One region of the Pseudomonas sp. Irchel s3b5 genome, then DNA from elsewhere that is predicted to be linked to it. Evidence: predicted binding sites of a transcription regulator. Region 1 holds the regulator's gene; each other region holds the start of a gene.
What was found. Region 1 encodes FliA, which starts transcription of late flagellar genes. Its sites were predicted from a motif close to CTAAAGTTTNNNNNNNNNNNGCCGNTAA; they were not measured.

Region 1 (3,280 bases):
TGTAGTGCTGATCGACACCGCCGGCCTGCAAGCCAGCGACCCGGCGCTGCGTATGCAGCTCGAAAGTCTGGCCGGCCGTGGCATCCGCTCAAAAAATTATCTGGTGTTGGCAACCACCAGCCAGAAACAGGTTCTAACCGCCGCCTATCACAGTTACAAGCGCTGCGGGCTAGCTGGCTGCATCCTGACTAAACTGGATGAAACAGCCAGTCTGGGCGAGGTACTAAGTCTGGCCATCAGCCATGAATTACCGGTGGCGTACCTGACCGATGGCCCGCGGATTCCGGATGATCTGCATCTGCCGCGTCGTCATCAATTGGTCAGTCGCGCCGTCAGCGTGCAAATGCAGGAAGAACCCAGCGAAGAAGCCATGGCTGACATGTTCGCTGACATTTACCACAGCCCCACCAAGCAGGTAGGCTGAGGTAAAAATGAATAGTTTTTGTACCTACATCGATGGTCTGCCATGCATTGTTCCGTTTGTGAACGCGCAGCCAGTAATGTGGCCTCCGTCTATGCAAGACAAGGTAAAGAAATAACATGGGCAGCATGCATCCCGTACAGGTGATCGCGGTGACCGGCGGCAAAGGTGGCGTCGGGAAAACTAACGTGTCAGTGAACTTGTCCCTGGCTTTGGCCGAGCTCGGCCGGCGCGTCATGTTGCTGGACGCCGACCTGGGACTGGCGAACGTCGACGTCCTGCTGGGACTGACACCCAAACGTACCCTGGCCGACGTGATCGAAGGCCGCTGCGAGCTGCGCGACGTCTTGTTGCAGGGCCCCGGTGGCATTCGCATCGTTCCGGCCGCATCCGGCACTCAGAGCATGGTGCATCTGAGTCCGGCGCAACACGCCGGGCTGATCCAGGCGTTCAGTGATATCGGCGACAATCTCGATGTGCTGGTGATCGATACCGCCGCCGGTATTGGCGAGTCGGTCGTCAGTTTTGTGCGCGCCGCTCAGGAAGTGTTGCTGGTGGTCTGCGACGAGCCGACGTCCATCACCGACGCCTACGCCCTGATCAAATTGCTCAACCGCGACCACGGCATGAACCGCTTCCGCGTGCTGGCCAACATGGCCCAGAGCCCGCAGGAAGGTCGCAACCTGTTTGCCAAGTTGACCAAGGTCACCGATCGTTTTCTCGACGTTGCATTGCAATACGTCGGTGCGGTGCCTTACGACGAAAGCGTGCGCAAGGCTGTGCAGAAGCAGCGCGCCGTGTACGAAGCCTTCCCGCGTTCCAAGTGCTCGCTCGCCTTCAAGGCGATCGCGCAGAAGGTCGACACCTGGCCGCTGCCTGCCAACCCGCGCGGGCACCTGGAGTTTTTCGTCGAGCGGCTCGTGCAGCAAACGGCAGGACCCGTGCTATGAGTGCCAGCGGCTACAACCTCTACAAAAAATCGGCACGCGATGCGCAGTACGAGCTGATCGAGCGTTACGCGCCGCTGGTCAAACGCATTGCTTACCACTTGCTGGCGCGTCTGCCGGCCAGTGTTCAGGTTGAAGACTTGATCCAGGCCGGGATGATCGGCCTGCTTGAAGTCTCGACCAAATACGACGCCAGCAAAGGCGCGAGTTTCGAGACGTACGCGGGCATACGAATCCGCGGCGCCATGCTCGATGAAGTGCGCAAGGGCGACTGGGCACCCCGTTCGGTCCACCGCAATACGCGCATGGTCAGCGACGCAATTCGCTCGATTGAAGCTAAAACCGGCCGTGACGCTAAAGATCACGAAGTTGCGGCCGAACTCCAATTGAGTCTCGATGATTACTACGGAATTTTGAACGACACCCTGGGCAGCCGGTTATTCAGTTTCGACGATCTGTTGCAGGACGGCGAACACGAAGGGCTGCACGAGGATGGCGCGAGTGCTCATCTCGAGCCGTCTCGCGATCTGGAAGATGAACGCTTCCAGGCAGCGCTGGCGGACGCGATTGCCAATTTGCCGGAGCGTGAGCGACTGGTGTTGGCGCTGTACTACGACGAAGAGTTGAATCTCAAGGAAATCGGTGAGGTCCTGGGGGTCAGCGAATCGCGGGTCAGCCAGTTACACAGCCAGTGCGCGGCCCGTTTGCGGGGGCGTTTGGGGGAGTGGCGAGCGCGCTGAAGGCAGTGTGGGGGACACTGCGAAAAGGGCTGGTGTGGCGTTGAACTGCACCGGTCTCGATCTGTTGTGCTCCAGACAGTCATTGAGTGCTTTGCCGGATTGATTGAAATGGCGCGTCCAGGTGCTGGGCGCGTTTAAGACTGCTTGGAGGTCGAATTGGACAAGAACATGAAAATCCTCATCGTTGATGACTTCTCAACGATGCGGCGGATCATCAAGAACCTGCTGCGTGACCTTGGGTTCACCAACACCGTCGAGGCCGACGATGGCACTACCGCCATTCCGGTGCTCAACAGCGGAAGCATCGACTTTCTGGTGACGGACTGGAACATGCCTGGCATGACTGGTATCGATCTTCTGCGCCACGTGCGTGCCGATGAAAAGCTCAAGCACCTGCCAGTATTGATGGTGACCGCTGAAGCCAAGCGCGAACAAATCATCGAAGCGGCCCAGGCTGGCGTTAACGGCTATGTGGTCAAGCCCTTCACGGCCCAGGCGTTGAAAGAAAAAATCGAAAAGATTTTCGAACGCATCGGTTGATGAACGCGCCACGGGGGAGCTATGGGGCATAACGAATCTTCATTGGGCGATTTTGAATCGACCCTGAAAAAACACGCCGTCGAACTGGTCGCCAGCCTTGAAAAAGGCAGGTTCGGTGACGCAGTGCAATTGATCCATGAGCTCAATCAGACCCGTGACCGCGGCCTGTATCAGGAAGTGGGAAAACTGACTCGCGAGTTGCATAGCGCGATCGTCAATTTCCAGATTGACCCGCACATGCCGCAAGCCGAAGAAGTGTCCCAGATTACGGATGCTGCGGAGCGTCTGGGCTACGTTGTGAAGCTCACCGAAGCGGCGGCCAACCGCACCATGGACCTGGTCGAAAGTGCTACGCCGCTGGTCAATGGTCTGGGTGACGAAGCCCAGGCCTTGAGCGCGGATTGGGGGCGGTTCATGCGTCGTGAAGTCGGCGCTGAAGAGTTTCGTGATCTGGCGCGGCGGGTCGACGGCTTTCTGTCACGCAGCAGCGTCGATAGCCGGGCAGTGTCGAGCAACCTGAACGACATCCTGCTGGCTCAGGATTACCAGGACCTCACAGGTCAAGTGATCAAGCGTGTGACACAGTTGGTCACCGAAGTCGAAAGTAATTTGCTCAAGCTCGTACTCATGGC
Region 2 (3,280 bases), on a different contig from region 1:
GGTTTTCCACGCCTTCCTGGTTCAGGGTATTGATCTCGGTGATGTCGACGTTGATCGACTCCACCACGGCGGTCTGTTCCTCGGTCGCGGTGGCCACCGACTGGTTCATGCCGTCGATTTCACCGATACGCAGTGTCACGCTGTTGAGGCGCTCACCCGCCAGATTGGCGATTTCCACACTGTCCTGGCTGTGGCGCTGACTGTCGCTCATGGTGCTGACCGATTCCCGGGCCCCGACTTGCAGCTCCTCGATCATGGCTTGCACCTGTTGCGCCGATTCCTGGGTGCGGTGCGCCAGATTGCGAACTTCGTCAGCCACGACGGCAAAACCACGCCCGGCTTCACCGGCGCGCGCGGCTTCAATCGCGGCGTTGAGCGCCAACAGGTTGGTTTGCTGGGAAATGCTGGTGATGACCTCGAGAATCTGCCCGATATTCACGGTTTTGCTGTTCAGCGATTCGATGTTGCTGCTCGACGCGCTGAGCATGCTCGACAGTTGATTCATCGCGGCAATGCTGCGATCGACCACTTGCTGGCCGTCTTCGGCGAGGCTGCGGGCGTCGCTGGCCTGGGTCGAGGCCTGCGCGGCGTTGCGGGCGATTTCCTGGGCGGCGGCGCCGAGCTGGTTGATGGCGGCGGCCACGCTGCTGGTGCGCGAAGCTTGCTGGTCAGAATTGAACATCGAGGAATTGGAAGCGGCGACCACACGCAACGCCACTTCGTTGACCTGGCCGGTAGCGGAAGACACTTCGCGGATCGAGCCGTGAATACGTTCCACGAAACGGTTGAACGCAGTGCCGAGGGTGCCGAATTCGTCGTTGTTCTGAATGGTCAGGCGCTTGGTCAGGTCGCCTTCGCCGTCGGCGATGTCGGCCATGGCGCGGGTCATGACGTGCAGCGGCTGGATCAGGATGCGGATCAACATGCTCAGCAGAGCGATGATGATCGCCACGGCAATCACCGTCGCAACCACCGCTGAGGTGCGGAATTCGCTGAGCATCGAGAAGGCTTTTTCCTTGTCGACCGACAGACCGATGTACCAGTTGACCGAAGGCAGGCCCTTGATCGGGGTGAAGGAGACGATGCGGGTCTTGCCGTCGACATCGACTTCACTGAAGCCGCTGCCGATACGCGGAGTGTCTTTTGGAAACGCCTCGCTCAGGGACTTCATCACCAGGGTTTTGTCCGGGTGAACCAGGATCTTGCCATCGGCGCTGATCAGAAATGCGTAACCCATGCCATCGAAGTCGCGGGCGCTGAGGGTGTCGATCAGCGTTTGCAGGCTCAGGTCGCCACCCACCACACCAACGCTTTGTCCGGACTTCTTCGAGGCAGCGGCCATGGAGATGATCAACTGGCCGGTCGCTGCATCGATGTACGGTTCGGTCAGGGTTGGCGTGCTGCTGTTTTCGGCACCTTTGTACCAGGGACGAACGCGCGGGTCGAAACCGTCAGGCATCTTTGCATCAGGACGAATAGTGAAGTGCCCGGTGGCGTCGCCCAGGTAGGACGCCATGAAAGTCGACGTCAGGGCTTTCTGCTCAAGCAGGTTGGCGACGTTGGATTGTTCCGGATTGATGGCAATATTTTGCGAAAGGTTTTCGATCAGCAAAATACGACCGGCCAGCCAGGTCTGAATATTGTTGGCGGTGACGTCGCCCATTTCGTTGAGGTAGTTGTCCAGGTCTTCGCGAATCGCGTTGCGCTGCAAATAGTCGTTGTACAGCGTGAACGAGGCGAAAGCGGCAATAACAACGAGCGCGGCGGCAAGCAGGATTTTATGGCTGAAACGCAGATTTTTATTCATGGCTTGGGTTTCCGCTAAGGTCTTAATGTCCAACGCGTGCTTTTATAAAGGGACGCACTGTGGGCAAAGTTGAAAGCAACTGATATTTCCGCCTCTCCTTTGGGAAATTTCCGATCAGATCGTGTCTGATTGCTTTGTCGTAATCTCTATCGGCCGTGTAGGACTAAAGATTAACCATGGGTGACCAAATGCCTGACTCATTGCAACTCGTAATCGGCGCCGATCTCACGGGGCAACCGATCGCCCAGGCCTTTCGACTGGCAAACCGCCACGGATTGATCGCGGGCGCAACCGGTACCGGTAAAACCGTGACCTTGCAGCGCATGGCCGAAGCCTTCAGCGATGCCGGTGTGGCCGTGTTCGCCGCCGACATCAAGGGTGACCTGTGCGGTTTGGGCGCCGCCGGCAACCCCCAGGGCAAGATCGCCGAGCGGATTGCCGGGATGCCCTGGCTGAACCACAAGCCTCAGGCGTATCCGGTGACCTTGTGGGACATTCATGGTCAGTCCGGTCATCCATTGCGCACTACCTTGAGTGAAATGGGGCCGTTGCTCTTGGGAAGTCTGCTGGAGCTGACCGACAGTCAGCAGTCTGCGCTGTATGCCGCGTTCAAGGTGGCGGACCGCGAAGGCCTGTTGCTGCTGGATCTGAAAGATCTGAAGGCGTTGCTTAACCACCTCAAGGACAACCCGGCACTGCTGGGGGATGACGCGGCACTGATGACCACGGGCTCCAGTCAGGCGCTGTTACGCCGGCTGGCCACCCTTGAGCAACAGGGCGCCGAAGCGTTGTTCGGTGAACCGGCGCTGCAACTGGAGGACATTCTGCAACCGGGCGCTGATGGGCGCGGGCGCATTCACTTGCTCGATGCCAGCCGCCTGGTGCATGAAGCGCCGAAGGTCTACGCGACATTCCTGTTGTGGCTGTTGGCCGAACTGTTCGAACAACTGCCCGAGCGCGGCGATGCCGACAAACCGCTGCTGGCGCTGTTTTTCGACGAAGCGCACTTGTTGTTCAACGGCACTCCGCAGGCATTGCGCGATCGCCTGGAGCAGGTTGTACGACTGATTCGTTCGAAAGGCGTGGGCGTGTACTTCGTCACTCAGTCTCCGGGGGATTTGCCGGACGACGTGCTGGCGCAGCTGGGCTTGCGTGTGCAACACGGTTTGCGCGCCTTCACCGCCAAGGAGCAGAAATCCCTGCGGGCGGTCGCCGAGGGTTTCCGGCCGAACCCGGCGTTCGATACCTTGTCGGTGCTGACCGAGCTGGGCATCGGCGAGGCGCTGGTCGGCACGCTTCAAGAGAAAGGTACGCCGGAAATGGTCCAGCGGGTGCTGGTGGCGCCACCGCAATCGCGGATCGGGCCATTGACCGAAACCGAGCGCACGATGTTGATCGCCGGCTCACCGTTCAAAGGGCGTTATGACAAACCGATCGATCGCGAATCAGCCTACGAAGTGCTGGTGGGACGCA
Region 3 (3,280 bases), on a different contig from region 1:
ATTCAGTCCGGCCGCTTCTTTTGGTAAGCCTGCCGTCTGATGGACCCGTAAATTGGCGTGGGTGCGGTCGGCCATCAGGATCATCACCCGACGCATGCCGCAAGCCTGCAGGGCATCCCGTGCGGCGATGGTCAGGTGCATGGCATTGGTAAAGCGACTGGGCTCGACCAGCAGTTCGGCGCATTGTTTGCGCCACTTTGCCAGGTCTTCGGCGCTGGGTGCCGCCGCCGGCAGCAAACCGGCGTGGACACGGTTCGTGCCCCACGGCCAGATCAGCGATTCGGCGGGATGCCAGAGGTCGGGCATCGAGTGATGGCGGGCGCTGTTGGCGGCCTGTTGGTGCAGCTGCTGCTGAACCTCGTCCATCGGCATCTGCAGGTAGAGACTGGTCAGGTATTGCCAGCGTTCACTGTGCGGGCTGTCCCAGGCGTGTTGCGCCGACAGCGCCAGACCATTGGCCAGCAATACGGTGTTGGCCGGCTGATTGAGCCAGCGGCGCAGGGTCGGATCGTCATCGAGGCGGTTTTGCTGGCGCAGTGGATGCTCACTGTCACGGGCGATACGCAGAACTTTCACCAGCTCCCGCTGCTCGGTCAGCAACAGCCGATAGCCCTGCTGGACCCAGATCGGCAGGCGCCAGACTTCGACCAGCGCCTGGCCGATTTCCAGCAGGCGCACGCCAAACAGCTGTTTCTCGACGATAGGTGCCGACTCGCCTTTGTGGATGACCCGCAGCTCCCATTCCTCGAGCAACTTAGGGTGCGTCAGCGCCAGGGGCCACAGCGGCGACAGAAACAGCAGGCTGCCCCAATGAATGTCCTGCCACAGCCGCGCCAGGCGACTGGAAAAAAAACCGTTGGCCTGTTGCGTGGCGTGCTGGCTGATCATCTGCACCTGACGCAAGGCCTTCGGGATCTCGGATGGCGGCAGGGTGGGCAGGCGTTCGAGCAGTTCTTCGGTGCGTTTCAAACCGAGGCGGTTGATGGCGACTTCGAGGTTTTCTGCCGGCTCGGTCATGCTGCCATGGGTATGCCGGTTGGCTTCGCGAATCACGCTCAGGGCCAGGGCCGGGCTGTCCTGCATCAGGTCGGCAATGTCACGCAGCGAACGGCGATCATCGTTGATGGCCCTGCACACAAGGTCATGGCTGGCTTGCGGAACGGGCAGGCGCACACCATCGAGAAGCTTGACCCAGCCTTCAAGTGTCGTCGGTTTTGGTGTTGGAACGTTCGTTTCGTTAGCCATGATTGAAGGCGATCATCGTCAACATTCCCTAAGCCCGGAGTGGGTCAAATTGGCTTTTCGCCTGAACTGGCTATAGTCTGGCGCAGTTTTGCCGATAAGTAGAAGAAGAGATTTTTTAACTTCCGAATATGACCTTGAACCCGACTCAGTAAGTATCTCCTACCTATGGCTAAAATTATCGGCATCATCGTCGTATTCGCGAGCGTGCTCGGCGGATACGTGCTCTCCCACGGCAAGATTGCCGCCCTGATTCAGCCTTTCGAGGTCATGATTATCGGCGGTGCAGCCCTCGGCGCATTTCTGCAAGCCAACCCCGGCTACATGACGATGCACGTGCTCAAGAAGTCCCTGAGCATGTTCAGTTCGCGTTTCACCCACGCCTTCTATCTTGAAGTGCTGGGCCTGATCTACGAGATCCTCAACAAGAGTCGCCGCGAAGGCATGATGGCCATCGAGGGCGACATCGAAGATGCCGCCGCGAGCCCGATCTTCGCCAAGTACCCAACGGTCCTCAAGGACGAGCGCATGACCGCGTTCATCTGCGATTACCTGCGCATCATGTCCTCCGGCAACATGGCGCCCCATGAGCTGGAAGGCCTGTTCGACATGGAGTTGTACAGCCTCAAGGAAGACCTGGAGCACCCGTCCCATGCGGTGAACGGCATCGCCGACGCCATGCCTGGTTTCGGTATCGTTGCGGCGGTACTGGGTATCGTGGTGACCATGGCTTCGCTGGGCGAAGGCGACCAGAAATCCATCGGCCTGCACGTGGGTGCGGCCCTGGTCGGTACCTTCTTCGGTATTCTCGCCGCCTACGGTTTCTTCGGTCCGCTGGCCCATTCCCTGGCCCACGATGCCAAGGAAGAACTGAACGTCTACGAAGCCATCAAGGCCTCGCTGGTGGCTTCGGCTTCCGGCATGCCGCCATCGCTGGCCGTGGAATTCGGGCGCAAGGTGCTGTACCCGGCGCACCGTCCAAGCTTCGCCGAGCTGGAACAAGCGGTTCGCGGTCGATAGTGCTTTGTTTCGCAAATACGTTCCTTTTTTGGCGAGTGACTGTTGTTGCCAGACAAGGCGCCGCGACGAGTCATAGCCCGCTATGGCGAGGAGCGGCAACGCCGTATGGCGACAACAGGCACCGTCAAAAAGGAACAGTATTTGTGAGACAGAGCACTCTGTATGGAAAATAATCAGCCGATAATCATCAAGCGCGTCAAGCGCATCGCCGGCGGGCATCACGGGGGCGCCTGGAAAATCGCCTTCGCCGACTTTGCCACGGCGATGATGGCGTTCTTCCTGGTGTTGTGGCTGCTGTCCACCGCCACGCCGGAACAGAAGATCGCCATCGCCGGTTATTTCAAGGACCCGATCGGCTTTTCCGAAAGCGGTACGCCTTACATTATCGATCTGGGTGGCTCGCCGACCCTGGCGCCGGAAAACACCCTCAACCCCGAGGTGAAGTCCCAACCTCAGCCGGACAAAGTCACCGTCGACGCCGAACAGGTCGAAGGCATGGCCGAAATGGTCGAGAGGGAGCGCCTCGAATTGTTGCTGCAAGAGTTGCAGAACAAGGTCGAGGAGAATCCTCAGCTGCAGAAATTCAAGGACCAGATCCTGTTCGAGATCACCCAGGACGGCCTGCGTATCCAGATCATGGATGCGGAAAATCGTCCGATGTTCGACTCTGGCTCCGCTCGCTTGAAACCGTATTTCGAAGACATCCTGCTGGCCATGGCCGACACCATCAAAGCGGTGCCGAACAAAATCAGTATCAGCGGTCACACCGATGCCAAGCCGTACACCGGGACCGGTGATTTCGGTAACTGGGAACTGTCGGCCAACCGCGCCAACGCCGCACGCCGTGCGCTGGTCGCGGGCAGTTATCCGGATGCGCAAGTGGCGCGGGTGGTCGGTTATGCCTCGTCGGCGTTGTTTGACCGCGAGAATCCGTTCAACCCGGTCAACCGCCGAATCGACATCGTGGTGCTGACCAAGAAAGCCCAGCGTGCCATCGAAGGCTCGCAAGGGACGGAAC

Region 2: CKW15_RS13105 (methyl-accepting chemotaxis protein) is a predicted target of FliA. The motif match lies at 1,954-1,981, and genes of this name have one in related genera.
Region 3: motA (flagellar motor stator protein MotA) is a predicted target of FliA. The motif match lies at 1,316-1,343, and genes of this name have one in related genera.

What each region holds. Positions count from the first base shown of each region.
Region 1 is NZ_FYDY01000008.1:18,077-21,356, reverse strand. Features, by position in the region: gene flhF (flagellar biosynthesis protein FlhF) at 1-424, shown strand, start outside; gene fleN (flagellar synthesis regulator FleN) at 541-1,371, shown strand; gene fliA (RNA polymerase sigma factor FliA) at 1,368-2,108, shown strand; gene CKW15_RS11220 (chemotaxis response regulator CheY) at 2,277-2,648, shown strand; gene CKW15_RS11215 (protein phosphatase CheZ) at 2,670-3,280, shown strand, end outside.
Region 2 is NZ_FYDY01000009.1:177,823-181,102, forward strand. Features, by position in the region: gene CKW15_RS13105 (methyl-accepting chemotaxis protein) at 1-1,807, opposite strand, end outside; gene CKW15_RS13110 (helicase HerA-like domain-containing protein) at 1,996-3,280, shown strand, end outside.
Region 3 is NZ_FYDY01000016.1:106,797-110,076, forward strand. Features, by position in the region: gene CKW15_RS17550 (HDOD domain-containing protein) at 1-1,245, opposite strand, end outside; gene motA (flagellar motor stator protein MotA) at 1,411-2,262, shown strand; gene motB (flagellar motor protein MotB) at 2,425-3,280, shown strand, end outside.